Regions from separate parts of the Streptomyces sp. NPDC029044 genome, predicted to be linked through region 4. Evidence: riboswitches for the same ligand, from Rfam matches in the RefSeq annotation. Region 4 holds a riboswitch; each other region holds the start of a gene.
What was found. A riboswitch is a leader RNA that binds a small molecule or an ion and turns the genes downstream of it on or off. The one in region 4 is predicted to bind cyclic di-AMP.

Region 1 (7,187 bases), on a different contig from region 4:
TGTCCGTGCGCACGGCCGAGCGGCGCGGCACCGAGTGGGTTTTCGACGGGCACGACGCCGCGGACGGCGAGCTGCGCCTCCGGTTCCGCGACGGCGGCCTGACCGTCACGCTGCACTACCGGATGCCCTCCTCGACGGACGTCGTCGAGCGCTGGGTGACCCTGGACAACCGGGGACCGGCCGTCGAGCTGCTGCGCGCCGACTCCGCGACCTGGACCCTGCCCGACCGCGACGCCTGGCGGCTGTCCCAGCTGCACGGCCGCTGGGGAGCCGAGTCCCGCCTGACGCGCTCCGATCTCACCCACGGCGAGAAGATCATCGGCAGCCGCCGCGGCCACACCTCGCACCAGCACCTGCCGTGGGTCGCCCTGGACACCGACGCCACCGAGGAGCGCGGCGAGGTCTACGGCTGCGCCCTGGGCTGGTCCGGGTCCTGGCGCATCGCCGTGGCCCAGCTCCCGGACGCGCGCGTGCAGATCACCGGCGGCGCCGGCCACGACGACTCGGGCCTGCTGACGCTGGGCACGGGGGAGTCGTACACGACCCCGGTCTTCGCCGGGCTCTGGAGCGACGGCGGATTCGGCGGGGCGAGCCGCGCCTGGCACGCCTACCAGCGGGCGCATGTGATCCCGGACGCGGGCCGGGACCGGCCGGTGCTGTTCAACTCCTGGGAGGCCACCGAGTTCGACATCTCCGAGGAGCAGCAGCGGGCGCTCGCCGAGCGGGCCGCCGCGATGGGCGTCGAGCTGTTCGTCGTCGACGACGGCTGGTTCGGGGCCCGCACCAGCGACCGGGCCGGCCTCGGCGACTGGACCCCGAACCCCGACCGCTTCCCGGGCGGGCTGAAGCCGCTCGCCGACCACGTGCACGGACTCGGCATGCAGTTCGGGATCTGGGTCGAGCCCGAGATGGTCAACCCGGACAGCGACCTGTACCGCGCGCACCCCGACTGGGTGCAGTACCAAACGGGACGAAAGCGGACGGAGTTTCGCAATCAGCTCGTGCTCAACCTCGCCCGCGAGGACGTGAGGGAGTACCTCTGGGAGCAGCTCCACGAGCTTCTCTCCAGCGCTCCCGTCGACTACGTGAAGTGGGACTTCAACCGCTGCTTCACCGACGCCGGCTGGCCGGACGACCCCTACCCGCAGCGGCTGTGGGTCGACCACGTGCGCGGCCTGTACGCCCTGCTGGACCGGCTGCGGGCCGCCCATCCCGGCGTGGCCTTCGAGTCCTGCTCGGGCGGCGGCGGGCGGATCGACCTCGGAGTGCTGAGCCGTACGGACCAGGTGTGGACCTCCGACAACACCGACCCTCTCGACCGGCTCGCCATCCAGCACGGCTTCAGCCAGATCCACCCGGCCAGGGTCATGGCCGCCTGGGTCACCGACAGCCCGAACGTCATGCTCAACCAGCGGGCCAGCTCCCTGCGGTTCCGGTTCGTCAGCGCCATGGCCGGGGTGCTGGGAGTCGGCGGCGACCTCACGCGGTGGACGCGGGAGGAACTCGCCGAGGCCCGGGAGTGGGTGGAGCTCTACAAGGAGATCCGGCCCGTGGTGCAACGCGGCGACCAGTACCGGCTGCGTCCCCCGCAGGGCGGACCGAGTGCCGTGCAGTACGTCCTCGGCGACGAGACCGTCGTCCTCGCCTGGCTCCAGGCGCAGCGCTACGGCGAGCCCGTACCGGCCCTCCGGCTGCGGGCCCTCGATCCGGCCGCATCGTACGAATGCCTTGAAACGGGCGAAATTTACCGTGGGGCCGTGCTGCTCCATCACGGGCTGCGGGTCGGCCTGCGGGGGGATCTGGATGCCACGGTCGTCCGCCTTAAGAGGAAGTAGTCCTTTCTGTCCGAATAAGGCGCTTAAACCGCTTAGGGATAACGTGCCCCGACTGTAAAGGAGATGAGGTCGGGGTGCGTGACCATCGTCATATTCGTGACGATCCGTTGTCGCCATGTGCACGTAATTCTCGTGTGGTTCAAGGCTGTTGCGGAAAGCGGGAGATCGGTAATCCACGCTCGGTGACCGCGGATGTGGCGACGCGTCAAGGAAAACACCGTCACGGGCAACCGCAAGCTTGTCCGTTTGCGTCCTGGTCGCTTACGTTCCACACCAATCCGGACGGACGCCTAATCCTGCCGCCGACCGGAGCCCGCACACACTGACCCGACGTACGGCAGGAGCGGGGGACCCACAGGTAAGACGCCTGTTCCGGTTCCCGGAACGGCTTGGGGTTAAGCCGCGCCCCCGGCGCGGCCGGGCATCTCCAGCCCGCACCCGACAGCTCACCTCGCAGGCGACGGAGAGGAATTCGCCATGCCCGCGAAGGGTAAGCACCGCCGTCCCAAGACCCAGCGTTTCACCCGCTCCATCGCCGTCGCCGGAACCGGCGGAGCCGCTCTCGCGCTGCCGCTCATGGGGACCGCCGGCGCCCACGCCGCCACCCCGCAGTCGGCTCCGGAAAAGGCCGTCCAGTCCGCTCCGGCCGCCGAGAAGAAGGCCGCCGAAAAGGCCAATGGCCCCCGCACGTACACCGTGAAGGCCGGCGACTACCTCGCGAAGATCGCCGACGACCAGGACGTCAGCGGCGGCTGGAAGAGGCTCTACGCCGACAACCGCGACGCCGTCGGCTCCGACCCGTCGCTGATCCACCCGGGCCTGAAGCTGTCGATCGGCAAGAAGGCGGCGAGCGAGCCGAAGTCCTCGGCGCCGTCGGCGCCGAAGGCCTCCGCCCCGAAGCCCTCGGCCGCGAAGCCGTCCGCCGCCGAGTCGGCCCCGAAGGCGGAGAGCGCCGCGAAGCCGGCCGCCGCCAAGCCCGCCGCCGAGAGCAACGCGAGCGGCTACACCCTCCCGGTGGCCGGTGCCACCGTCGGCACCCCGTACCGCATGTCCGGCAGCATGTGGTCCAGCGGCTACCACACCGGTGTCGACTTCGTCGTCCCGACCGGCACCTCCCTCAAGGCGGTCGGCGCCGGCACCGTCGTCTCCGCCGGCTGGGGCGGCGCGTACGGAAACCAGGTCGTCATCAAGCTGAACGACGGCCACTACGCCCAGTACGCCCACCTGTCCCAGCTCTCCGTCTCGGCCGGCCAGACCGTGACCGCCGGGCAGCAGGTCGGCCTGTCGGGCGCGACCGGCAACGTGACCGGACCGCACCTGCACTTCGAGATCCGCACCACGCCGGACTACGGCTCGGACGTGGACCCGGTCGCCTTCCTGCGCTCGCACGGCGTCTCCGTCGGCTGACCCACCGCACGACCACCTGCCTGACACGCGGCCGAAGGCCGGACCCCGATCCCCGGGTCCGGCCTTCGGTGTGTGCGCATGCCGTCAGCCGCGTCAAGGGATCGACAGGCGGCGGCAGTTGGGACAGAGTGATCCCGTCCGGAGTGCAAGCGCTTTCAGAGCCTTCCCGGCGGATCCCGAGGAGCTGTGTCCCGTGCCGACCACCCGCAGAGCGTTCGGAGCCCTGGCCGCCGGAACCGCCCTGGCGGCCCTCGTTCCCACGGCCACCGCGCACGCCGCGCCCCGTCACCGCCGTCTCGTCGCGCGCGACGACTTCTGTCACGGTCTCGGGCAGTGGGCGACCGAACTCCAGGACGGCGGCACCGTCACCGCCTCCCGCGGCATCCTGGAGATCGACGTGCCGGGCGGCGCGACCGTGTGGTTCAGGCGGCGGCTCGAAGGGCCGTACGTCCTCGAATACACCGCGACCGCCGTCTGTGAGGGCGGGGTCAACGACCGGGTCTCGGACCTCAACAACTTCTGGAACGCGACCGACGTACGCTCCCCGGACGACCTCTTCGCGACTCCGCGCGGCGGCGCCCTCGACGAGTACGACCACCTCACGACGTACTACGCGGGATACGGAGCCAACTACAACACCACGACCCGGCTCCGCCGTTACGTCGGCGAGCCCGGCGTCCGCCCCTTGGTCTTCGACTACACCGAGCCGCTGCTGGTGCCCAACGAGCCGAACCGGGTCCGGATCGTCTCCGACGGCTCGACGGTCCGGTGGTGGAACAACGGGCGGCTCGTCTTCGACCACACCGACCCGCAGCCCTACACGGGCGGCCACTTCGCCTTCCGGACCGTCTGGAGCCATTTCCGGATCAGTCGATTCCGGGTCTGGCGGCTCACCCCGGAACACCCCTGACAAGCGGCGTATTCCGGAGTTGGCGAACACTTTAGGAGTGGGCTATCTCACCGCCCGTCAACCCTTTCCTACGGTCGCGTAGGTCACATTCGAAGGTGAATCATGAGCTGCTGTGGCAGACGATTCGAAGAGTGACAGCAAAGCAGTGATCGGGTCGTACGTGGCGGTGGGGGACAGCTTCACCGAGGGCGTCGGCGATCCCGGGCCCGACGGGTCGTTCGTCGGCTGGGCCGACCGGTTCGCCGTCCTGCTCGCCGACCGCAGGCCCGAGGGCGACTTCCGGTACACCAATCTCGCCGTACGCGGAAAACTCCTCGACCAGATCGTGGCGGACCAGGTTCCGCGGGCCGTCGACATGGCCCCGGACCTCGTCTCGTTCTGCGCCGGGGGCAACGACATCATCCGGCCGGGCACCGACCCCGACGAGGTGGCCGAACGCTTCGAGCGGGCCCTGGCCCGCCTCACCGCCGTGTCCGGCACGGTCATGGTGACGACCGGGTTCGACACCCGTGGCGTGCCCGTGCTCAAGCACCTGCGCGGCAAGATCGCCACGTACAACGGACACGTCCGTGCCATCGCCGACCGGTACGGCTGCCCGGTGCTCGACCTGTGGTCCCTGCGCAGCGTGCGGGACCGCCGGGCCTGGGACGCCGACCGGCTGCACCTGTCGCCCGAGGGACACACGCGGGTGGCGCTCCGAGCCGGCCAGGTGCTCGGCCTCGACGTCCCGGCCGACCCCGAGCAGGAGTGGCCCGCGCTGCCCCCGCGCGGCGCTCTCGACATGCGGCGGGACAACGTCGCCTGGGCGCGCGAGTTCCTGGTCCCGTGGATCGGGCGCCGACTGCGCGGGGAGTCGTCGGGCGACCATGTGACGGCCAAGGGGGCGCTGTCGCCGGACGACATCAGGATGCGGATCGCGTCGGTGGCGTGACAACGGCTCCTGCGTAGCGGCTTCTGCGTAGCGGCTCCTGCGTCTGCGGGCCGCGCCGGCCGGAAACCGGCGCGGCCCGCAGACGTCGCAGCCGTGGGCCGGAGCCCCTTGGTGGCGCTGGTGTGCTGGTCGGGGTCTTCTTGGTGGCGCTGGCGTGCCGGTCGGGGTCTTCTTGGTGGCGCAGGCTCGCCGGTCAGGGGCCCCTCGGTGGCCGTGCCGTGCCGGTCGGGGCCGTGTCCAGGGCGCCGGGCCGCGCTTCCTCCGTCAGGCCCAACTCGCGGGCCAGCGCCTCCTCCACCCACTCCTGCGCCCGCGCTCGCGGCACCGCGCCGGCGTAGGACGTCAGCTGGACGGCGAGGCCGTCGAGGAGGGCGGTGAGCCGCAGGGCCGTGCCGGCCGGGTCCGGGCAGCGGAACTCGCCGGCCGCCACGCCCTCCGCGATGACCTCGGCGAGGGCCGCCTTCCATTGCCGGTCGAGGTCCTGGGCGACCTCCCGCAGCGCGGGATCACGCAGCGCCGCCGCCCAGCCCTCGATCCACAGCCGCCAGCCCTTGGCCTGCCCGGTCGGGGCGTACCACCGCACGGCCGACCGCAGCCGGCGCAGCGCCGGTGAGCGGCGGCCGAGCAGCTTGCGCAGATGTGCCAAATCGCCCTCCGCCGCGTGCCGGAAGGCGGCGGCGACCAGTTGCTCCTTCGAAGAGAAGTGGTAGAGGACCAAGGCGTTGCTCACGCCGAGCGCCGAGGCCACGTCGGCGATCCTGACCGCCGCCACACCCCTTGCCTCGATCTGCTCGATGGCGGCCCGCAGCAGATCCCCGCGCCGCTGGGCCACACTCAACCGGACTCTCGTCACGCCGTCACCCTACCCACGCGCGTGCGGCCCCTCGACGGAGCGTTTCGGCCTGTCCGGGCGGGGCCCGCGACGATTGCCGTCGAGGAGGGCGGGTGCCTCACCGGAACCAGCCGAACCGCTCGGCGATCACCGGCAGCCGGTCCGCCGCGATCGCGTGGGCGGCGGCGCGCGCTGTCGACCCGTCGGCCTGCGCGCGGTCCAGCATCCGCTCGACCAGGGCCCGCATCGAGCGGCGGGTGTGGGTGAACGCCTCCCCGGCGTCGGCGCCGACGTCCCCGAACAGCGTCCACCACCACCAGGCGTTCGTCCCCGAGTTGACCACGACGTCCGGCAGCACGGTCACGCCGCGCGCGGCCAGCAGCACCTCCGCCTCCGGCCGTACGGGCATGTTGGCCGCCTCCACCACCCAGCGGGCGGTGATCCGCTCCTGGTTCGCCGTGTCGATCGCGTACGACACCGCCGCCGGCACCAGCACCTCCGCATCCGCCGACAGCCAGGCGTCGCCGGGCAGTTCGCGGTCGCCGGGGCGCAGAGCGGAACGGTCCACCGTGCCGTGGGCGTCCCGGGCGGCGAGCAGCGACTCGACGTCGAGGCCCGTTTCGTTGGCGATCGTGCCCTTGAGGTCGGCCACGGCCACGACCGTGAGCCCCGCACGCCTCAGGAAGCGGGCGGTGGCCCCGCCCATGGTGCCCAGACCCTGGAGCGCGACGCGCGTCCCCGCGTACGGCACACCGTCCCGGTCGAGAGCGGCCAGGGTCGCCTCGGCCACTCCGCAGCCGCCGACCAGCTCGTCCAGGCCGATGCCGTCGACCTCGACCGCGAACGCGTCCCGCAGGCGCCGCCGGGCCTCGGCCTCGTCGTCCAGCAGCGGATACACGGCCTGGATCGAGGAGACGAGACCCGCCTCGGCGGCGGCCCGGTCGACCAGATCCTGGGTGAGTCCCAGGTCCTCGCCCGTCGTCCAGCAGCTCTCTATGTACGGCCGCATCGCCCGCAGGTAGCGCACCAGCAGCGGGTACGCCTCGGGAGCCCGGGGGTCGCAGTCGATGCCGCCCTTGGCGCCGCCGAGCGGGACGTAGCGGCTCGCCGGGTCGTAGTGCAGGGCCTCCTTCACGGTCATGCCGCGGGCCAGGCCGGTGACCTCGTCCAGGGTGCAGCCCGCGCGCATCCGCAGGCCGCCACTGGCGACCCCGCGCACCAGCCGGTCGACGACCAGGAAGCCCTGCCGTCCCGTGAGGTGATCGGTCCAGG
Region 2 (7,187 bases), on a different contig from region 4:
CGCGCACGGGTGATGCCGACGTAGGCCAGGCGCCGCTCCTCCTCCAGCTCCTTGGTCTGCCCGAGGGCGCGCATGTGCGGGAAGACGCCGTCCTCCATGCCGGTCAGGAAGACGACCGGGAATTCCAGGCCCTTGGCCGTGTGCAGGGTCATCAGGGTGATGACGCCGTCGCCGTCCTCCTCGTCGGGGATCTGGTCGGAGTCGGCGACCAGCGCGACCTGCTCCAGGAAGTCCGACAGCGTGGTCTGTTCGTCCTCGCCGCGCTCCTGCTCGAACTCCATGGCGACGGCGGCCAGTTCCTGGAGGTTCTCGATCCGGGTCTCGTCCTGCGGGTCGGTGGAGGCCTGGAGCTCGGCGAGGTATCCGGTGCGCTCCAGCACGGCCTCCAGAACCGTGGCCGGTCCGGCGCCGGACTCGACGATGGTGCGCAGATCCTCCATCAGCGTGTTGAACCGCTTGACGGCGTTGGTGGAGCGCGCGGCCATGCCGTACGCCTCGTCGACGCGCTTGAGCGCCTGCGGGAAGCTGATCTTCTCCCGCTGGGACAGGGCGTCGATCATCGCCTCGGCGCGGTCGCCGATGCCCCGCTTGGGGACGTTGAGGATCCGGCGCAGCGGCACCGAGTCCTCGGGGTTGGCGAGCACGCGCAGGTAGGCCAGGACGTCCCGGACCTCCTTGCGCTCGTAGAAGCGGACGCCGCCGACGACCTTGTAGGGCAGGCCGACGCGGATGAAGACCTCTTCGAACACGCGGGACTGGGCGTTGGTGCGGTAGAAGACGGCGACGTCGCCGGCCTTGGCCTCGCCGGCGTCCGTGAGGCGGTCTATCTCGTCGGCGACGAACTGCGCCTCGTCGTGCTCGGTGTCGGCGACGTAGCCGGTGATCCGGGCGCCGGAGCCGGCGTTGGTCCACAGGTTCTTGGGACGGCGGGACTCGTTGCGCTCGATGACCGCGTTGGCGGCGCTGAGGATCGTCTGCGTGGAGCGGTAGTTCTGCTCCAGCAGGATCGTCGTGGCGTCCGGGTAGTCCTCCTCGAACTGGAGGATGTTGCGGATCGTCGCGCCGCGGAAGGCGTAGATCGACTGGTCGGCGTCGCCCACGACGCACAGCTCGGCGGGCGGGACCTCGGCCTCGGGCGGTACGTCGACGGGGTGCTCGGAGGTGCCGACCAGCTCCCGGACGAGGGCGTACTGGGCGTGGTTGGTGTCCTGGTACTCGTCGACCAGCACGTGCCGGAAGCGGCGGCGGTAGTGCTCGGCGACGTCCGGGAAGGCACGCAGCAGGTTGACCGTCGTCATGATCAGGTCGTCGAAGTCGAGGGCGTTCGCCTCGCGCAGCCGCGACTGGTACATGGCGTAGGCCTGGGCGAGGGTCTTCTCGAAACCGTCGGTGGCCTGGGCGGCGAAGTCCTCCTCGTCGATCAGCTCGTTCTTCAGGTTGCTGATCTTGGCGCTGAAGGACTTCGGCGGGAAGCGCTTGGGGTCCAGGTCCAGGTCTCGGCAGACCAGGGCCATCAGGCGCTTGGAGTCGGCGGCGTCGTAGATCGAGAAGCTCGATGTGAAGCCGAGCTTCTTGCTCTCGCGGCGGAGGATCCGCACGCACGCGCTGTGGAACGTCATCACCCACATGGCGTTGGCGCGCGGGCCGACGAGCTGCTCGACGCGCTCCTTCATCTCGCCCGCGGCCTTGTTGGTGAAGGTGATCGCGAGGATCTGGCCCGGGTGCACGCCGCGCTCGGCGAGCAGGTGGGCGATGCGGTGCGTGAGCACGCGGGTCTTGCCGGAGCCGGCGCCGGCCACGATGAGCAGCGGGGAGCCGGAGTGGACGACGGCGGCGCGCTGGTTGTCGTTGAGCCCCTCCAGCAGCGCGGCGGTGTCCACGACCGGGCGGGGCGCGCCGTCCCGGTAGTAGGCGTCCCGGTCCGGGGGCGCGTCGAACTTCCCGCCGAACAGATCGTCCGGGATCGGCTCCGGAACGTGATCGTCCTCGGGCGGCGGCGGGGGCTCGTCCGCGGGGCCCCGCTGGGCCTGGAGGTTCGCCAGGAAGCTGTCGTCAAAGAGGCTGCTCATCGCTCTCCGAGTCTAGGGCGCCCCACTGACAGCCCGCCGCCGCCCTGAGAACATCGCCGGGCGCCCGGGCCCCCGCCAGCCGGCCGGCGGCGCATTGTCGCCCTCCATGACCGCATGATCACGACCTGCTACACCCCCCGCAATCATGGATGAAACAGGACCAGTCCCCCTCGGCCGTTCACACTCGGCAACGTTCATGACCGAGGTCACGAAAATGTATCGGGCATATCACCCATCAACCTTCACAGGGGCCACACGAGTTGGCTACCGTGCGACCAGGCCGCATGACCCCCACCGGCGAACGTCGCCGGGCCGCGCGGCCTCCGCCGAGTCCGGTGTGCCGCAGCGGCAGCCGGAGCCGGGGACCCAACCGTGAACCTGGGGTGAATCGGCCCGACTCCCTGTGCGGAGAAGGCCGTAGGGCAAACCTTCCGAACCACCCGCCCGAACCCGACAGCTAACCCGGTAGGCGGAACGTGGAAGGAGTCGCCTCCCTTGGCGTCGCACCGCAAGTCGCGTCCTACGGGTACGCGCGTGGCAGGCATACGGACCCCCGCCCTCGCAACGGCGGCCCTCACCTCCGTCGCCCTGCTGTCCCAGTCGGCCAATGCCGCCCCCGAGGCCGACGACAAGCCCAGCCTGGAAGAAGTCGAGAAGAAGGTCGACGACCTCTACCGCCAGGCGGGGTCGGCGACCGAGAAGTACAACGCGGCCAAGGAGAAGACGGCGAAGCAGCGCAAACGCGCCGACGCCCTCGTCGACGACGTCGCGAAGCGCACCCAGAAGCTCAACGAGGCGCGCGAGGAGCTGGGGTCCTTCGCCTCCGCCCAGTACCGAACCGGTGCCGCCGCCCCGGACACGGCGACGTTCCTGCTGGCGGACACCCCGCAGGACTACTTCGACCAGACCCAGCTGATGGACCGGATGACGGGCCGCCAGAAGGTCGCGGTCGACGACTACATCGCACAGCAGTCCGAGACGATGGAGAAGCGCCAGGAGGCCACCGAGAGCCTGGAGGCGCTCACCGAGTCGCAGGGCGACCTGAAGACCGCCAAGGCGACCGTCCAGCGCAAGCTCGCCGACGCGCGCCGGCTGATGTCGAAGCTGACCGCCGAGGAGAAGGCCCGGCTCGCGGCGATCGAGAAGGAGAAGCAGGAGGAGGCGGCCCGCAAGGCCGACGAGCTGGCCCGGCAGCAGGCCGCCCAGCAGCAGGCACGGGAGGAGGCCGCCCAGCAGCAGGACAGCGGCTCCTCGTCGTCGGCTTCGGCGGACTCCGGCTCGTCCTCCTCGACGGCCCCGGCCGACTCCTCGTACGCCACCAAGGCCGACAAGGCGCTCGCCTTCGCCCGCGCGCAGATCGGCAAGCCGTACGTGTGGGGCGCCGTCGGCCCCGGCTCCTACGACTGCTCCGGCCTCACCCAGGCCGCCTGGAAGGCCGCGGGCGTCACCCTGCCGCGCACCACCTACGACCAGGTGAACGCCGGCACCACGGTCCCGCTCTCCCAGGCCCAGCCCGGTGACCTGGTCTTCTTCTACGACGACGTCACCCACGTCGGGATCTACATCGGCAACGGCATGATGATCCACGCCCCGAAGCCCGGCACGTACGTGCGCGAGGAGTCGGTCTACTACGACGGCGAGTCGGCCATCCACAGCGTGGTGCGGCCGGCCTGAGAGGTCTCGTCACGCCTTTCGAGGGGCACGCGCGCGTGCCCCTCCCGTAACGCGTGCGGCGCTCTCTAGCATCGGCGCTATGTCGGGTCCCTCCCCGTTTGCCACCTGGTGGTCGACGTACGCGCTGGCGACCGGCGTCGTGTCGGTCGGTCTCGACTCGGCGGGGTACGCGGTCCTCTCCCGCATCGCCCTCGCCCTGGCCTGCGCGGCCTGGCTGGTGGCGGCCGCGGGCCTCGCCCAGCGGGCACGGGGCGGGTTGCGGGCGCAGACGCCGGCCGCGCTCACGGCCGTGGCGGCCACCGCCGTCCTCGGCACCGGGTTCTCCGCGGCCGGCCTTCAGCTCCTCGCCGAGGCGCTGCTGGCGCTCGCGATGCTGCTCTGGGCGGTGCTGCTCACCGCGGAGGCCGGCGGGCGGCGCGGCACGGTGTTCCTGCGCTGCGTGGCCACCCAGGGGCTCGCGGTGCTCGGCGCCACGCTCGCCGCGGCCGATACGTCGGCCTGGCTCGCCCACGCGGCCCTGGTGCTGTTCTGGCTGGGCCTCGCGCTCTACGGCTTCGCCCTGTTCCGCTTCCAGCCCCGGCAGGTGGAGGAGGGGCGCGGGGACCACTGGCTCGCGGCCGGCGCCCTCGCCGTCTCCGCGCTGGCCGGGGCGCAACTCCTCAGCGCCGACAGCGCGCGCCTGTACCTGTGGAACGAGGACAACACCGACGTCCTGCGCACGACGTGCGTCACGCTGCTCGTGCTCGCGCTGGTCGCCTGCGTCGCCCTGCTCCTCGCGGAGCTCTTCTGGCCCCGCCACCACTACGACGTGCGGCGCTGGGCGACCGTGTTCGCCGCGGTGGTGACGGCCGCGGCCACCCTGGCGGTCGCCGCCGCCCTGGACGTCCCCTGGCTCGACGCCGCCGGAGAGGTGCTGCTGTGGGTCGCGGTGGCCGCCTGGCTCGGGTGCACCGCCTGGGCGCTCACCTCGGCCCGGGCCGGCGCCCGGCGCTCCCGGGTCAGGTCCAGAGCACGGCGATGAAGATGTTCGCCGTCGTCAGCAGACCGACCAGGCCGAACAGGCCCTTGTCCACCTTCTCGTCGTCCCGCTTCACATAGACCAGGCCGAGGATCACGACCAGCAGGGCCAGCTTCACGCCGATCTTGATGTTGTTCACGGACTGGTCGTCGGCCTGGTTGAGACCGACCAGGACCACACCGGTGACCAGCATCGTGAGCGCGCCGTGCAGCATCGCGGGGGTGTAGCGGGCGGTACCCTCGCCCATCGCCTTCATCTGGGTGAGGAAGCCGCCCAGGAGCGAGGCGATGCCGATGATGTGGAGGCCGACGAAGAGGTGGATGAGTACGTCCATGAGGCCGGAGCCTAATCAGGGCCCCCGGACCGCCCGACACCGGCCCAGTGATGCATATATGCGCCCCATAGCACCCGATCACGGTCACTCGCTCACGATTCGGCGCATCGGTCATCACGCTGAGTGAAGCAGTCGGCGTCGAGACGGGACCACGGTCGCATACGGTCACCGCCGGTCCTCTCGGGACACTTCCGCACACCTGCCACCGGCCCATCACGGCGGCGTTTAGCGTCCTCCACCAGGTGACCGGCTCCCCACCGCCGCCCGGGCCAGGGGCGGCAGTCGGACACCACCGCCGAAAAGGTCCGGCGGCGATCCGCTCCCCCTGTGCGGGCCGTCGCCGGACGCGCAGGCCGCCCGTCCGCTCCCCCCGGCGGCCGCACGCACCCGTCGGCGGTCGAGGAAAGGACGTGGCCCCCAGGTGGCAGCGCACCGCAAGCCCCGACAGCGCTCGATGGGTGGCGGCAAGGCCCGTACGGCCGCCACGATCGCCCTCGCGGGCGCGGCGACGGCGACGGGTTTCGACGGAACCGGACACGCCGAACCACAGCTCACCCCCGGCCAGGTCAAAGCCAAGGTGGACAAGCTGTACCAGGAGGCGGAGGTAGCCACCGAGAAGTACAACGGCGCGAAGGAGAAGGCCGAAGCAGCCGGGCAGCGGCTGAGAAACCTCCAGGACCAGGCGGCGCGCAAAGAGGAGCGGCTCAACTCCGCCCGGGAGGCCCTGGGTTCGGTCGCCGCCGCGCAGTACCGGGCGGGCGGCCTCGATCCCGCGGTGCAGCTCGCCCTCTCCGACGATCCCGACCGGTACCTGGAGAACGCCGAGTTCGTCGAGCGGGCCGGCAGCCGGCAGAACGCCGCCGTCGCGGGTGTGCGCAAGCAGCTCCGGGAGATCGAGCAGCTGCGCGGGGCCGCCCACATCGAGCTGACGTCCCTGAAGTCGCGCCGGGCGGAGCTGAAGCAGCACAAGAAGACGATCACCGGCAAGCTCGGCACAGCACGCCAGCTGCTGTCCCGGCTCGGCCCGCAGGAACGTTCCCTGTCCGGCACGTACCAGGACCGCGCCTCGCGCTCGACGGGCGCACGGGAGACCCTCGCGGCCCCCGGCTCCGCCTCGTCCCGGGCGACCGACTCCCGCGCCGCCGCCGCCGTCTCCTACGCCTACCAGAAGCTCGGCAGCCCCTACGTCTGGGGCGCCACCGGCCCGAACGCCTTCGACTGCTCGGGTCTCGTCCAGGCCGCGTACCGCGCCGCGGGCGTCTCCCTGCCCCGCACGACGTACTCCCAGATCGCCGCGGGCCGCCGCGTCGCCCGCTCCGAACTCCTCCCCGGCGACCTGGTCTTCTTCTACGCCGGCATCAGTCATGTCGGCATCTACGTGGGCAACGGCCGCATGATCCACGCCCCGAACCCCTCGGCGCCGGTACGCGTCGCCCCACTCGACGAGATGCCGTACGCGGGGGCGACGCGGGTGGTGTGAGCGCCGCCGGCGAGCGCCGCTGTCAGACCAGCCGGCGAGCCGTCGCCCAGCGCGTCAGCTCGTGCCGGTTGGAGAGCTGGAGCTTCCGCAGCACCGCCGAGACGTGCGACTCGACGGTCTTCACGGAGATGTACAGCTGCTTGGCGATCTCCTTGTACGCGTAGCCCCGGGCGATGAGCCGCAGCACCTCGCGCTCGCGCTGGGTCAGGCGGTCCAGATCCTCGTCGACCGGCGGTGCGTCCGTGGAGGCGAAGGCGTCGAGGACGAAGCCGGCCAGCCGGGGCGAGAAGACCGCGTCGCCCTCCTGGACACGGAAGACGGAGTTCACGAGGTCCGTGCCGGTGATCGTCTTGGTGACGTACCCGCGGGCGCCGCCGCGGATCACGCCGATCACGTCCTCCGCGGCGTCCGACACGGACAGCGCCAGGAAGCGGACCGGCTGTTCGGTGTCGCCCATCAACGGGGCACAGCGGCGCAGCACTTCGACGCCGCCGCCGCCCGGCAGGTGCACGTCGAGGAGGACCACCTCGGGCCGGGTCGCGGTGATCACCGTGACCGCCTGGTCGACGTCCGCGGCCTCGCCGACGACCTCGACACCGGTCTGCTCGGTCT
Region 3 (7,187 bases), on a different contig from region 4:
GGCGACGGCGAGGGAGACGCCGAGGATGGCGTTGGCGCCGAGGGAGCCCTTGTTGTCGGTGGCGTCCAGGTCGAACATGGCCTGGTCGATCAGGCGCTGCTCGGTGGCGTCGTAGCCGACCAGCTCCGGGCCGATCTGCTCGATGACCGCGAGGACGGCCTTCTCCACACCCTTGCCGAGGTAGCGGTTCGAGTCGCCGTCGCGGAGCTCGATGGCCTCGAAGGCGCCCGTGGAGGCGCCGGACGGGACGGCGGCACGACCCGTGCTGCCGTCGTCGAGGCCGACCTCGACCTCGACCGTGGGGTTGCCTCGGGAGTCCAGGATTTCCCGGGCTACGACGACGTCGATGGACGGCACGAGCATCTCCTTCTTATGTGACGCGGGTACGCGGGTCACGTGGACCCGGCGAGGTGCGGAGCCTCGGTGGCTCGCGACATGAGCCTAACCGGCTCCGGGCGATCGGCCACCGGGTCGCCCACCCCATGGACAGAACCGAGAGTAAATTGTTTCCGAACGGAACAAAGCCGGTTCGCGAAGTACGGCAGAAAAAACCCCGCTCCGGTGCGTACGGGGGATGACGCACCGGAGCGGGAGCTGGTGGGCCCTGTGCGGGCCCGGGTGGGGCCGCTGCTTACTTCAGGTGCAGCTGCTGGCCCGGGTAGATGAGGTTGGCATCGTCGACGATGTCCTTGTTCAGCTGGTACAGCTTCTCCCAGCCGCCCTTGACCTTCTCCTCGGCCGCGATCGAGCTCAGGGTGTCGCCCTTGACGACCTTGTACTCGCCGTCACCCTTCTTGACCTTCTTGCCGGTCGGGGTGGTCACGGTCTTCTTGGCCGCCGGGCGCTCGTCGGAGCGGGAGGCCGGCTGCTGCTGGGTCTCGCGGCTCTCGGTGCTCTGCTGGCTCTGCGAGGAGCTGCCGGAGTCGCTGGAGGAGTCGCCACCGGTGTAGCCGGCGCTCGACAGGCCCTTGCCGCAGACCGGCCAGGCGCCCTTGCCCTGGCCCGCGAGGACCTTCTCGGCGATCTCGATCTGCTGGGCCTTGGTGGCCTGGTCGGCGGTGGAGGCGTACTTGGTGCCGCCGTAGCCGGACCAGGTGGAGGCGGAGAACTGCAGGCCGCCGTAGTAGCCGTTGCCGGTGTTGATGGACCAGTTGCCGCCGGACTCGCACTGGGCGACCGCGTCCCACTCGGAGGCGGTGGCGGCGGAGGCGTTGCCGGCCGCCATCAGCGGGGCGGCGACGGCGGCACCGGTGACGCCGGCGAGCGCGACGACGCGGGTGGCCTTGGACGGACGACGGTGCTTGCCCTTGCTGGAAAACAGCATGGATGGATCCCCTCACCGACGCCTGCGAGGTGAGCTGTCGGGTTCGGGCCGGTTGAGTTGCCCGGCCGCGTCCCTCCCGGGACGCGGCTTCACCCCAAGCCCTTCCGGCGCAACAAGCCGGTCGGGCACCTACCTTGGGTCCCCCGCTCCTGCCTACGGCGCTTGACGCGACGACTGTTCCCGTACGGCCGCTGGCAGGATTCGGCGTTGCGGCAGCCGGGGCTCGTGGTGACGAGCGGTCACGACCGTAGACACGCGATCCGCGGAATTTCAAAGACGATCAGGGCCTCTGAGATCTATCTCTCACCGGGTTCATACAGGACATTCGGCACGAAACATGACGTGAACTCACCCGGTTTCGGGGTGACTTCGGCCGTCGTTTCCGCACTGCCCGAACAGCTACTTCTCGTCCGCTTCGCCCTCGACCGCGAGCGTCTGACCGGGGTGGATGAGGTCGGGGTCGGCGCCGACCGCCTGCTCGTTGCCCTCGTAGAGGGCGTGCCATCCGCCGTCGACCCGAAGGGCGTCGGCGATGGACCAGAGACTGTCGCCGACACCCACGATGTAGGCACCTTCGGACGCGTCGCCGGAACTCTCCTCAGCGGGCGCGGAGTGACGCCCCGTGGACTTCTCCGCACGGTCGCTCTCGGGCGCGCGGGTTTCGTCGGCACTGGGACCGCGATGACGGCCGGAGCCCGTCTCCGACGCCGCCGAGGAGCCGTCACCCTGCCGCGAGCTGCCCGACTTGCCGCCCTCGGGAGTGGCCGACGGAGTGCCGTCGGACTGTTCGTCCTGCGATGACCCGTCGGATTCGCGCGACTTGTCGGTCTTGGCCGTTTCATCCTTCGAAGACGACGATGCGTCGGGCGACGGAGACGAGGAGGGGCTCTCCGAGGGGGACGAACCCAGCGAATCAAGCAATCCGGGCGAGTCCACCTCACCGGATGATTCAGACGAGTCGGATGATTCCGACCCCTTGTCCTGCTGGAGCCCCGAGAGCAGTCCGCAGGTACGCCATGCGCCGACCCCCTGGTCGGCGAGGATTCTCTCCGCCACGGCTATCTGCTGGGAGCGGCTGGCCAGATCGGCGCTCGCGGCGTAGTCGAGACCGCCGTGCTTCTCCCAGTCGTCCTGGGACAACTGGAGGCCGCCGTAGTAGCCGTTGCCGCTGTTCTGGCTCCAGGCACCGCCGGTCTCACAGTCCGCGACCCGGTCCCAGGTCGTGCCGTCGGCCGCGCTGGCACCGGAGGCCCCGAGGAGCGGGATCGCGATGGCGGAACCGGTCACCCCGGCCGCCACGAGGAGAGCCGGAGCCTGGCGGGGGCGGCGGTGCCGACCGTTCCCGGAGAGCATACGGAGACCTTTCGCGAGACAGCAGTGACCGAGGCGGCGCGATTCCCCGCCGCGTTGATGGGTGAACGTATCGGCAGTCGATCACTTGTCACAAGTTCATGCCGCGCAGATCACGTGAAGATCACAAGTCTGATGTTTCGTCACGTCCGGTGGGCGCGAACTCCACGGGCAGGGTGCGCAGCCCCCGCATGATGAGGCCGCCACGCCATCTCAGCTCGGCCGGATCCACCGCGAGCCGGAGGTCGGGGAGGCGGGTCAGGAGCGTGGCGAGTGCGGTCTGGCCCTCCAGCCGGGCCAGCGGGGCTCCGAGGCAGTAGTGGATGCCGTGGCCGTATCCGAGGTGCTGATTGTCACGGCGGGAGAGGTCCAGCGCGTCCGGATCGGCGAACCGCTCCGGGTCGCGGTCCGCCGCGGCCAGGACCACGAGGACGGGGTCGCCCGCCTCGATGCGCTGCCCGCCGAGGGTGAGGGGCTGGGTGGCGAAGCGCCAGGTGGCGAGCTCCACGGGGCCGTCGTAGCGGAGGAGTTCCTCGACGCCGGTCTCCAGCAGGCCGGTCTCCCCCGCGGCGAGGGACTCCTGGAGCCGTGCGCGCTGCCCGGGGTGGGTGAGCAGGGCGTAGGTGCCGTTGCCGATGAGGTTCACGGTCGTCTCGAAACCGGCGAACAGCAGGATGAAGGCCATGGCCGCCGCCTCGTTCTCGGTGAGGTGCTCGCCGTGGTCGGAGGCGCGGATGAGACCGGAGATGAGGTCCTCGCCGGGGGCGGGCTCGGCGGGCAGCGCCTCGCGCTTGCGATGGATGAGGTCGGCCAGGTAGCCGCGCATCTTCTTCACGGACCGCGCCACGCCGCCCCGCGGCCCGCCCTGGTGACGGATCATCATGCCCGCCCAGTCGCGGAAGTCGTCCTGGTCCTCGCGCGGGACGCCGAGCAGGTCGCAGATGGCGTAGATGGGGAGCGGGAAGGCGAACTCGTGGATCAGGTCGGCGGATCCCTTGCGCGCGAAACCGTCGATGAGCGTGTCGGTGAGCTCCTGCACCCGTGGCGCGAACTCGGCGACCCGGCGCGGGGTGAACGCCTTGGACACCAGCCGCCGCAGCCGGGTGTGGTCCGGCGGGTCGATGTTGAGCAGATGCGTCATCAGCTCGGCCTTGCGCTCCCCGGGGATGCCGGTCTTGCCCTTGGCGTGCGCCGGCTCGTCGTGATGCGCGGGGTTCTTGGAGAGCCGGCTGTCGGCGAGCGTCTGCTTGGCGTCGGCGTACCGCGTGACCAGCCAGGCCTCCACACCGCTGGGGAGCCGCGTCCTGTGGACGGGGCTGTGCTCACGGAGCCAGGCGTAGGCGGGGTAGGGGTCGCTCGCGAACTCCCAGGTGAAGAGGTCGGGAGCGGTCGCGGGTGTGCTGGGCTGGGGCTGGTCGGTCACGCCTCGACCGTATCCGGCTTCCGGGAGCCCCCGTCTCCGTCCCGGGGCCCGCTCAGCCCTCGGCCTCCCTGATCGCGTCCCGGTACGCGCGGGCCGCCGCTCTCAGGGCCGCCTCCGGGTCGACGCCCTCCGACTCGGCGCGGACCGCCAGGGCCAGGAGCTCGTAGCCGATGCCCTCGACGGGTGGGAGCGGTACGTCCAGGTTCGCCGTGCGGGTGCGGGAGGCCAGCTTGGCGGCGAGGGCCAGGCCGGGCTGGCCGAGGGGTATGCCCTCGGTGACCGAGGTGCGCTGCTTCTCGACCGCCTTGGTGCGCAGCCAGTGCTCCTTGACCTCCTCGGGGGTGGTGGCCGTCGCGTCACCGAAGACGTGCGGGTGGCGGTGGATCAGCTTGGCGACGATGCCGCCGGCCACGTCGTCGATGGAGAAGGCCTCCTCACCGTCCTCGGGGCGGCCCTCCTCGGCGATGCGGGCGTGGAAGACGACCTGGAGCAGGACGTCGCCGAGCTCCTCGCGCAGTTCGTCGCGGTCGCCCTCCTCGATCGCCTCGACGAGTTCGTACGCCTCCTCGATGCCGTACTTGGCCAGGCCCTCGTGGGTCTGCCGGGAGGACCAGGGGCATTCGGCGCGGATGCGGTCCATGACCTGGACGAGGTCGAGGAGCCGGGCGCCCGGGAGGTCGTAGGAGGCGGGCAGCAGCTCCAGCTCGGGCATGGCGGTACGGCCGGTGCCGGCGAGACGGGCCAGGCCGTCCGTCAGGGCCGGTTCGCCCTCGCCCGTCGCCACCACGACCACCGTGTGTCCGCCGGCGCAGGCGTCGACCAGCTCCTGCGCGGACGGGGAGGCCTCGGCGACGGTGATCCCCGCTTCGCGCAGGTACGGCAGCTGCGGATGGGCGCCGTCCGCGCACAGCACCCGGTCCGCCGCGTGCAGTGCCTGCCAGGCGGGCCAGGAGAGCAGACCGGGGGCGACGCGGTGGCTGGTGGTGAGCAGGACGATGCGGCCGGGAGCGGCGGCCGCGTCGGGAGCGGTCCGCTCGCCCGGGGTGGCTTCGGGGCTGTTGGCGTTCACGGTTCGAAGCTATCCCACGCCGCCGACGGCGCCCGAAGTTGTCCACAGGCCTGGCCGGCCCGCGCGGCCCGGCTGGGCCGCGGGACCGGACAGGGGGCGCCAGGCCCGGCGGGAGCTACATGCCCTGCTGGGTCTGTGCCGTCGTGACGTCCCGCACCCACGGCGTCTTGGCGTCCGCGCGACTGCTCTTCTCGACGTCCCAGGTGCCGTAGCGGGGGTTGAGGTCGATGTTCAGGTTCTTGGAGGCGTCGGAGAGCGCCTTCCAGAACTCGGGGCGGCCGGTGTCCGTGCCGAGCTTCTCGGCCAGCTTCTGGGCCTCCAGCTGGAGGCGGAGGTTCTCGTCGAGGCGCTGCGGAGGGATGCCGTACTGCTGGAGCCACGTCCTCTCCAGCGCCTTGGCGCCGCCGGCCTGCTGTTCCAGGCCGGACCGCATCGCCTGGATCTCCTTGCGGGAGACGGTCACACCGGCGTCCTCGGCGGCCCGGTGCAGCACCCGGTCCAGGACCATGGTCTGCAACGTGTCGCGCGGGAGGGTGCCCGTTCTGGCGATGACCTGCTGGTACTGGGCCTCGTCCCGCACGGCCGCCCGCTGGGCCGCGCGCACCTCTCCGACCCGCTCGTCGAGCTGGGAGACGGTGATGCGCTGGCCTCCCACCACGGCTGCCGCGCCGGGATGGGCCTCGTTTCCGCAGGCGGTGAGCAGGGGCGCCGCTGCGGCGATCGCGGCGGTGAGGACGAGCGCGGTGCGACGGCGGCGGTGCAAGGAGACCTCCCGTTGGAGATTGTGCGACGGTGCACAAGGTCTTGCGGTGATCGATGGTAGGCAGTGGGCAAGCTCTGGCCAACCCATTCGACCAACGATTCACCGGGACTTCCGGCACCGCCGCGCCGCCCCCGGACCGGTCCTCAGCCCCGGACCTGCCCCAGCCACTGGAGCGTCCTGCGGATCTCCGCCCCGAGCGGATGGCCGTGACCATGGGTGCGTTCGACGTCGTGCAGCAGCCGGGCGAGGGTGTCGTGGGCGGCGCCCCGGTCGCCGAGGGCGAGCAGGAGGTGCCCGATACGGCGGCGGACGTCGTGCGCGAGCTCCGGGCCGCCGGCGGCGACGTACTGGTTCTCGTAGTACGGCAGCACGGCCCGGTACTCGGCGAGCGCCGCGGCCGGTTCGCCCAGCTGTTCGAGACACTGGGCGGCCTCGTAGCGGTAGCGCAGGGCCTGCGGGTCGGCCTGGCCGGCCTCGGCGGCGCGTTCGTCGGCGAGGCGCCGCAGCTCGGGCAGGGCGCGCCGGTACTGGCCGTCGTCCAGGAGCGTGGCCGCGTACTGCTTGCGCAGGGTGCGGACGACCGGGGAGTGCGCGCCGTGCTGTTCGGCGGCGGCGGGCAGGATCGCCCCGAGGATGTCGACGGCCTGGGTGACGCGGCCCTCGCCGAGGAGCCGTTTGACCTCGTCGACGGCGCGGGCGATGTCCGTCTGCCCCGGCGTCCCGGAGACGGGTGCGGCGGGAGTGGGCTGGGGCGCGGGGGTACGCGCACGGTCCGGCCAGGGGGCGTGCGGGCGCAGGAACGGGCGGGTGGGATCCAGGGCCGCTCCGGTGGGCGTCCCGCGCGCGGGCAGGAGCGGCTCCAGGTGCTCGTAGACCTCCTGCGCGGAGGCCGGCCGGTGCTGCGGGTCCTTGGCGAGGAGGCGCAGGACGAGGGCCTCCAGGGCCTCGGGGACTTCGGGGCGGATCCGGCGTACGGGCAGCGGCGGCTCGTACAGGTGACGGTGCAGGACGCCGAGGGCCGTGGAGCCGGAGAAGGGTACGTCGCCGCTGAGCAGCTCGTGCAGGACCACACCGAGCGCGTACAGGTCGGTGTAGGGGCCGACCGCGCCGCCCATGGCCTGCTCCGGGGCCATGTAGGCGGGCGAGCCGATGGGGGTGCCGGTGTGGGTGAGGCGGGTGGTGTCCGCGTCCATGACGGAGGCGACGCCGAGGTCGAGCACGGTGACCGTGCCGTCCTGCTTCACCATCACGTTGCGCG
Region 4 (7,187 bases):
CCGCCATTCTCACCCGAACAGGTGAGGAGTGGTGTTCTTCCGTGGTGACCATCTGACCAAATCGGCCAGGGAGATACGTCAGACCCCGGACTCAACTCCGTGTACTGCTGGGGTATGACACGGAAGGGCGGCTTCTCCCCCTACCCGTAGGGGTCGGGCGGGGGAGGCGGACTAGCCGGCCCGGTGCACCACCGCGTCGCACAGCTCCAGGAGCGCCGTCTTCGCGGTGCACTCCGGCAGGGGCGCGAGCGCCGAACGGGCGTCCTGGGCGTAGCGGACGGTGTCCCGCCGGGCCTGCTCCAGCGCCGGGTGGGCCCGCAGCAGACGCAGGGCCTCGGCGTGCCGGGCGTCGTCGGTGAGGTCGGAGTCGAGCAGCTCGCACAGGGCGATGTCCTCGGCGAGCCCGAGCCGGGCCGCCCGCTCGCGCAGCCGCAGCACCGGCAGCGTGGGGATGCCCTCGCGCAGGTCGGTGCCGGGGGTCTTGCCGGACTCGTGGGAGTCGGAGGCGATGTCCAGGACGTCGTCGGCGAGCTGGAAGGCCACGCCGAGCCGTTCGCCGTACTGGGTCAGGACGTCCACGACCGTGTCGTCGGCGCCGGACATCATCGCGCCGAACCGGCACGACACCGCGACCAGCGAGCCGGTCTTGCCACCCAGCACGTCCAGGTAGTGCTCGACGGGGTCCCGGCCGTCCTGCGGTCCTGCCGTCTCCAGGATCTGGCCGGTCACCAGGCGCTCGAACGCCTCGGCCTGCACCCGCACGGCCTCGGGGCCGAGGTCGGCCAGGATGTGCGAGGCGCGGGCGAAGAGGAAGTCGCCGGTGAGCACCGCGACGGAGTTGCCCCAGCGGGTGTTCGCGCTCGCGACGCCGCGGCGCACGGAGGCCTCGTCCATCACGTCGTCGTGGTACAGCGTGGCGAGGTGGGTCAGCTCCACGACGACGGCCGACGGCACGATCCCGGGCGCGTACCGGTCGCCGAACTGGGCGGAGAGCATCACCAGCAGCGGGCGGAACCGCTTGCCCCCGGCCCGCACCAGGTGCTGGGCGGCCTCCGTGATGAAGGGCACCTCACTCTTGGTGGCCTCGAGCAAGCCTTCCTCGACAGCCGCCAGTCCGGCCTGGACATCGGCTTCCAGAGCCTGGTCCCGCACGCTCAGCCCGAACGGCCCGACGTCGGTCACGAGGGGTCTCCTGTCTGCTGTGTCTGCCGGTGATTACGCGGATTGTCGATAGGTCGCTGCCCTCACTCCGGCCAGCGTATCCGGTCACGTTTCGATCACCGCCAGCACCCAGGGTTACAGGCCGGGCGGTATCCGATCACGACCGTTATGTTTTCGATCAACCTATAAGAACAGATATAAATCGACTTACCCATAGGTAGCGAACTATGCACGATTTGCCGTGATGAGTAGGCGAATTCCCCTTGGCGGGAATTGCCCCACAGCCTCGTGATCAGTGAGTTGAATCACTTGTTCCCCCTTTCCGCCCCACCTCGGCATCGACCCGTACCGCCTTTCCCGCAGAGCCAGTTGAGCCTTGGCTTCCGCAAAGGATCAAGCGGCCCAAACACCTCCGACCAAGGTCAACCGCGCGATATGTGACTGAGGTGCTTGTTCCCGACATGTGCTCTCGCATACGTTCCCGGCCTGTCCGGCGGACGCCCAATCCTGCCGCCGCCCGGACTCCCCACAGGAACCGACTCACTCACGCAGGGCAGGAGCGGGGGACCCAGGTAAGTCGCCGGTCCGCACAGCGGCACGGCTCGGGGTGAAGCCGCGCACGGCACACAGCGCCGTACGCGGCCGGGCACCTCCCGGCCCGAACCCGACAGCTCACCTCGCAGGCGCCGGAGAGGAATATCGCCATGGCCGGACGAGGCAAGCACCGTCGCCCCAGAACCAACCCGCTGACCCGAGGCTTCATCGCCGCCGGTACCGGCGGAGCAGCACTCACCCTGCCGCTCCTCGGTGCCACGTACGCGAGCGCCGCCGAGCCCCAGAGCGCACCCGCCGCCGCACAGTCCGTGCCGCAGGCGGCCCAGCCCGCCAAGTCCCTCACGTACACCGTGGTCAAGGGCGACTCGCTGGCCCGCATCGCGGACAAGTACGACGTCTCGGGCGGCTGGAAGCAGCTCTACAAGGACAACCGCGCCGCCGTCGGTGACGACCCGAAGCTGATCCACCCGGGTCTGAAGCTGACGGTGAAGACCACCAAGACGAGCGCCGCGAAGAAGACGGCGACCAAGTCGTCCGCCCCCGCCAAGCCGGCCGCGAAGCCCGCCGGCGGTGTCGCCCAGGCCACCCAGGCGTCCGCGAAGACCTACGCGAACAACCTCGACGGGTGGATCCGCGAGGCGCTGGACATCATGGCTCAGAAGGGGATCCCCGGGTCCTACGACGGCATCTACCGCAACGTCATGCGCGAGTCGTCCGGCAACCCCCTGGCGATCAACAACTGGGACTCCAACGCCGCCAAGGGCACCCCGTCGAAGGGTCTGCTCCAGACCATCGACCCGACCTTCCAGGCCTACCACGTCGACGGCACGTCGTGGGACCCGTACGACCCGGTCGCCAACATCACCGCGGCCTGCAACTACGCGGCCGACCGCTACGGTTCGATCGACAACGTCAACGGCCCGTACTGAGCCGGCTCGCCCAGCAGTCGTTCGAGGACGACGGCGATGCCGTCGTCCTCGTTCGACAGGGTGACCTCGTCGGCCACGGCCTTGAGTTCGGGATGGGCGTTGGCCATCGCCACCCCGTGAGCGGCCCAGTCGAACATCGGGATGTCGTTGGGCATGTCACCGAAGGCGATGGTGTCCGCCGGGCGCAGTCCCAGATGCTCGGCGGCCAGCGCCAGGCCCGTCGCCTTGGTGATCCCGCACGGCTGGAGTTCGACCGTGCCGGGCCCCGACATCGTCACCGTCGCCAGTGAGCCGACCACCGAGCGGGCCGTCGCCGCCAGTTCGTCGTCCGACAGATGGGGATGGCGGAGCAGCACCTTGCTGATGGGCTCGCCCCACAGCTCGTCGCGCCTCTCGACCCGCACGGCGGGCAGGGTCGGGTGCGGCATCAGATAGCCCGGCTCGATCAGCGTGAGCCCGTCGACCCCGTCCTGGTCGACCGCCGCGTACACCTGCCCCACCTCGGCCTCGATCTTGCCCAGGGCGGTCTCGGCCAGTTCCCGGTCCAGGGTGATGGACCACAGCAGCCGGTCCGTGCCCGCGTCGTACACCTGCGCGCCCTGCCCGCACACCGCGAGCCCCGTGGCACCGAGGTCGTCCAGGAGCGGCCGCACTCTGGGCGCCGGCCGGCCCGTCACCACGAGGTGCTGGGCACCGGCGTCCGCCACCCGCGCGAGCGCGGCGAGGGACCGGTCGGACAGGGTGTCGTCGCCGCGCAGCAGCGTCCCGTCCAGGTCGGTGGCGATGAGTGAATATGCGATGGGTGCGGCCATGATCAGAGAATACGGACAGCGCGCCCCTTCGTTTCATCGTACGACGGACGCCGATTGCCCGGTTGAAGGCCTCTGCACCGGTTGGCAACAACATGCTCCGCTACCTACCCGTGAGGCCGCATCGAGCGGTACCTTCCAAGTGTCCAGGGGGGACTTGATCGGGGGGTCGGGTTGAGCAGTGGGCGCATTCGCGTGGCCGTGCCCGGGGAGCTCGGCGAAGGGGAGAGGGAACGCTGGCGTGCGCTGCGCGCGGCTTCCGAGGCACCGCGCAACCCCTTCATGGAGCCGGAGTTCACCGAAGCCGTCGGCCGGGTCAGGCCGGGGGCCCGGGTGGCCGTGGTGTACGAGGGGCCGGAAGCGGCCGGGTTCCTGCCTTATGAGCGCGGCCCGTTGGGGCAGGGCCGGGCGATCGGGCTCGGTGTCTCGGACGCGCAGGGCGCGATCCTGCGGCCGGGCCTGGACCTGGAGACCGGCCGGCTGCTGAGGGCCTGCTCGGTGTCGAGCTTCGCCTTCGACAATCTGGAGGCCGAGCAGCGACTGTTCGTCCGGTACGCGGCCGAGGAGCACGCCACCTACGTCATCGACGTGGAGAAGGGCTACGAGACGTACGAGTCGGTGCTGCGCTCGCAGTCGCCGAAGTTCCTGAAGACCACCCTGGCCAAGGAGCGCAGGCTCGGCCGGCAGGGCGGCGAGCTGCGGTTCGTCTTCGACGAGCGCGAACCGGCCGCGCTGCGCACGCTCATGGAGTGGAAGTCCGCCCAGTACCGCAGGACCGGCCGCCGGGACCGGTTCGCCCAGGAGTGGATCACCCGGCTCGTCGGGCAGCTGGCCCGGACTCGCGCGCCGGAGTGCAGCGGCACGCTGTCGGTGCTCTACGCCGGTGAGCGGCCCGTCGCCGCGCACTTCGGGCTGCGTTCGTCCTCGGTGCTGGCCTGCTGGTTCCCGGCCTACGACCCGGAGTTCGCGAAGTTCTCGCCGGGTCTCGTGCTGCACCTGCGCATGGCCGAGGCGGCGGCCGCCGACGGCATCGGCATGCTCGACCTGGGGCGGGGCGCGGCCGAGTACAAGAACGCGCTGAGGACGGGCGAACTGCCCGTGTACGAGGGTGCGGTGACCCGGCCGGGGGCCGGCGCGGCACTGCACTGGCTGAGCCGCGAGCCCACGCGCCGCGCGCACAGCTTCGTCCGCAGCAGGCCGCGGCTCGCGTCGCTGGCCGCGCGGACGCTGAAGGGCGCGGCTCGGCTGCGCCGTACCTGACACACGAGGGGGGTGGGCGCATGGCCGGTTCGGCGCGTGCGCAGGAAGAGATCCGGCGGTTCCTTGACATCGGGGCGGTGCAGGTCGCCGAGCTGGACCTCGATGGTGACGAGGCGGTGCTCAGACCCGGCCCGGGGAGCCCGCCCGTGACGCACGGCGAGGTGTTCGTGCTGGTCAAGCGGGGTGGCCGGCCCGTGGGCACCCTGCTGGGGCGGGTTCCTGAGGGGGCGGATGCCAGGGCCGTGCTGGCGGAGCGGGCGCGGGTGGAGTGCGGGCCGGCCGTCTTCGGCGCACCCGGGGAGCCGCCGTTCACGAGTGTCGTCGTCGCCACCCGGGAGCGCGCCGGGCAGCTGGCCCGGGCGCTGGACTCGCTGCTGGCGCAGGACCATCCGCGGTTCGAGATCGTCGTCGTCGACAACGCGCCCGTCACGAGTGAGACGCGGGAGCTGATCGAGCGGAAGTACGCCGAGCGCGTGCGGTACGTCCGTGAGCCTGTTCCGGGGCTCGCGGGCGCGCACAACGCCGGGCTGGACGCCGTGCGCGGTGAGGTGGTCGCCTTCACCGACGACGACGTGGTCGCCGACCCGCGCTGGCTGACCGAGCTGAGCGCGCCCTTCGCCGCCGACGCCGGGCTCGGCTGCTGCACCGGGCTGATCCTGCCCGCGCGGCTGACCACCCCGGCGCAGGTCCTGCTGGAGAGCCACGGCGGTTTCGCGAAGGGCTTCACTCCAAGGACGTACGACCCCGCGTGCCCGCCGGGCGACGAGCCGCTGTTCCCGTTCACGGCCGGGCGGTTCGGTTCGGGCGCGAACATGGCGTTCCGGACGGCGGTGCTGCGTTCCGTCGGCGGTTTCGACCCGGCCACCGGCGCCGGGACGGCCGCCCGGGGCGGCGACGACCTCTACGGCTTCGTGCGCGTCCTGGCCCAGGGCCACCGGCTGCGCTACACGCCGTACGCCCTGGTCTGGCACCACCACCGGGAGACCTGGCGGGACCTGGAGACCCAGGCGTACGGCTACGGCGCCGGGCTCACGGCGTACCTCACCGCGGTGCTCGTGAACCGGCCCGCGCTGCTGCCGGCGTTCCTCGCGAGGCTGCCCCGCGGCCTCGCCCACGCCCGCACGCTGACGGCGGTACGCGAGACGGAGCCGGCGGACGGCACGGGCACGCCCGGCGATCACAACGTGCGGACCCACCCGTGGCCGCGGCGACTGTCGCGGTTGCAGCGCAGGGGGATGGTCTACGGGCCTGTCGGGTATGTACGGGCGCGGTACGCGCTGCGTGCGGCGGTGCGGGAGAAGACGGCTCAGCGGGCGAAGACCGCTCATGGGGTGAAGACCGCTCAGGGGGCGAGATGACCACGTCGGCACGGACCCGCGGTGAGGGGCCGATATCGCCCTCGGGCACCCCGGCCATCCCCGTATTCCTCTACCACGCCGTGATGGACGACCCGCCCGAGTGGATCGCCGAGTTCACGGTCACGCCACGGCAGTTCGCGGCACATCTCGATGTCGTCGTCGGCAGCGGGCGCACCCCCGTCACGATCAGCGCGATCGCCGATCATCTGGCCGGGCGGGCGCCGCTGCCGCCCCGGCCCGTGCTGCTCACCTTCGACGACGGGTTCGCCGATCTGCCCGGCCCCACCGCCGAGGCCCTGGCCGCACGCGCGCTGCCCGCCACCGCCTACCTCACCACCGGCGCCATCGCCCCGGGCGGCCGCAGTCTGCTGCCGCCCGCCCCGATGATGACCCTGGCCCGGGCGGCGGAGCTGGAACGTTCCGGCATGGAGATCGGCAGCCACACCGTCACGCACGCGCAGCTCGACACCCTGTCCGCCAAGGCCCTGGCGTACGAACTGCGCACCTCCAAGGCGGTCTTGGAGGACGCCCTCGGGCACGAGATCCGGCACCTCGCCTACCCGCACGGCTACAACAGCCCCCGGGTGCGGGCGATGTCGGCCCGGGCCGGTTACGAGACGGCGACCGCCGTGCGGCACGCGCTCAGCTCCGACCGTGACGAGCGGTACCGCATCGCCCGGCTCATCGTCCGGCGCACCCACACCGTCGCCGACGTCGAGGACTGGCTGGCGGGGGCGGGCGCACGGGTCGCGCCGTACCGCGACGGGCCGAAGACCATCGCGTGGCGCTGGTACCGGCGGGCCCGTGCGGTGGTGCGCGGGCCCGAGTTCGCGGGCTGACCGGACAGGGGCTGACCGGACGGGGACTGACCGGACAGCCCGAGTTCGCGGGCTGACCGGACAGGGACTGACCGGACGGGGGCTGACCGGACGGGGCTACCCGCGCGGCTGGTTGAGGTACGGGTCGGAGACCGCCTTGCGCAGGCTGTCCCAGGCCGCGTCGTTGGCCAGTGCCAGGTTGCAGTGCGGCCCGGGGTCCCGGTAGTTCCACTGGAGGGCGGCCTTGACGCCCTCCAGGCCCTTCAGGACCCCGGGCACCTCCGCGTACCACTCGGC

Region 1: linked by a shared signal. The riboswitch ahead of AB0E85_RS10790 (peptidoglycan DD-metalloendopeptidase family protein) and the one ahead of AB0E85_RS11770 (transglycosylase SLT domain-containing protein) in region 4 are both predicted to bind cyclic di-AMP.
Region 2: linked by a shared signal. The riboswitch ahead of AB0E85_RS06905 (NlpC/P60 family protein) and the one ahead of AB0E85_RS11770 (transglycosylase SLT domain-containing protein) in region 4 are both predicted to bind cyclic di-AMP.
Region 3: linked by a shared signal. The riboswitch ahead of AB0E85_RS00175 (transglycosylase family protein) and the one ahead of AB0E85_RS11770 (transglycosylase SLT domain-containing protein) in region 4 are both predicted to bind cyclic di-AMP.

What each region holds. Positions count from the first base shown of each region.
Region 1 covers NZ_JBEZWN010000009.1:22,862-30,048, reverse strand. The annotation lists gene AB0E85_RS10795 (alpha-galactosidase) at 1-1,835, shown strand, start outside; cyclic di-AMP (ydaO/yuaA leader) riboswitch at 2,146-2,308, shown strand; gene AB0E85_RS10790 (peptidoglycan DD-metalloendopeptidase family protein) at 2,313-3,242, shown strand; gene AB0E85_RS10785 (DUF6250 domain-containing protein) at 3,436-4,152, shown strand; gene AB0E85_RS10780 (SGNH/GDSL hydrolase family protein) at 4,298-5,083, shown strand; gene AB0E85_RS10775 (TetR/AcrR family transcriptional regulator) at 5,277-5,936, opposite strand; gene AB0E85_RS10770 (Glu/Leu/Phe/Val dehydrogenase dimerization domain-containing protein) at 6,034-7,187, opposite strand, start outside.
Region 2 covers NZ_JBEZWN010000005.1:126,996-134,182, reverse strand. The annotation lists gene pcrA (DNA helicase PcrA) at 1-2,069, opposite strand, end outside; cyclic di-AMP (ydaO/yuaA leader) riboswitch at 2,384-2,557, shown strand; gene AB0E85_RS06905 (NlpC/P60 family protein) at 2,565-3,743, shown strand; gene AB0E85_RS06900 (hypothetical protein) at 3,823-4,764, shown strand; gene AB0E85_RS06895 (hypothetical protein) at 4,742-5,095, opposite strand; gene AB0E85_RS06890 (NlpC/P60 family protein) at 5,517-6,575, shown strand; gene AB0E85_RS06885 (response regulator transcription factor) at 6,598-7,187, opposite strand, start outside.
Region 3 covers NZ_JBEZWN010000001.1:35,521-42,707, forward strand. The annotation lists gene eno (phosphopyruvate hydratase) at 1-357, opposite strand, end outside; gene AB0E85_RS00175 (transglycosylase family protein) at 632-1,324, opposite strand; cyclic di-AMP (ydaO/yuaA leader) riboswitch at 1,329-1,495, opposite strand; gene AB0E85_RS00180 (transglycosylase family protein) at 1,724-2,677, opposite strand; gene AB0E85_RS00185 (cytochrome P450) at 2,799-4,097, opposite strand; gene AB0E85_RS00190 (nucleoside triphosphate pyrophosphohydrolase) at 4,150-5,166, opposite strand; gene AB0E85_RS00195 (SurA N-terminal domain-containing protein) at 5,282-5,929, opposite strand; gene AB0E85_RS00200 (protein kinase) at 6,073-7,187, opposite strand, start outside.
Region 4 covers NZ_JBEZWN010000010.1:47,740-54,926, forward strand. The annotation lists gene AB0E85_RS11765 (polyprenyl synthetase family protein) at 172-1,182, opposite strand; cyclic di-AMP (ydaO/yuaA leader) riboswitch at 1,685-1,860, shown strand; gene AB0E85_RS11770 (transglycosylase SLT domain-containing protein) at 1,866-2,645, shown strand; gene AB0E85_RS11775 (HAD family hydrolase) at 2,609-3,457, opposite strand; gene AB0E85_RS11780 (GNAT family N-acetyltransferase) at 3,650-4,714, shown strand; gene AB0E85_RS11785 (glycosyltransferase) at 4,735-6,072, shown strand; gene AB0E85_RS11790 (polysaccharide deacetylase family protein) at 6,156-6,911, shown strand; gene AB0E85_RS11795 (glycosyl hydrolase) at 7,008-7,187, opposite strand, start outside.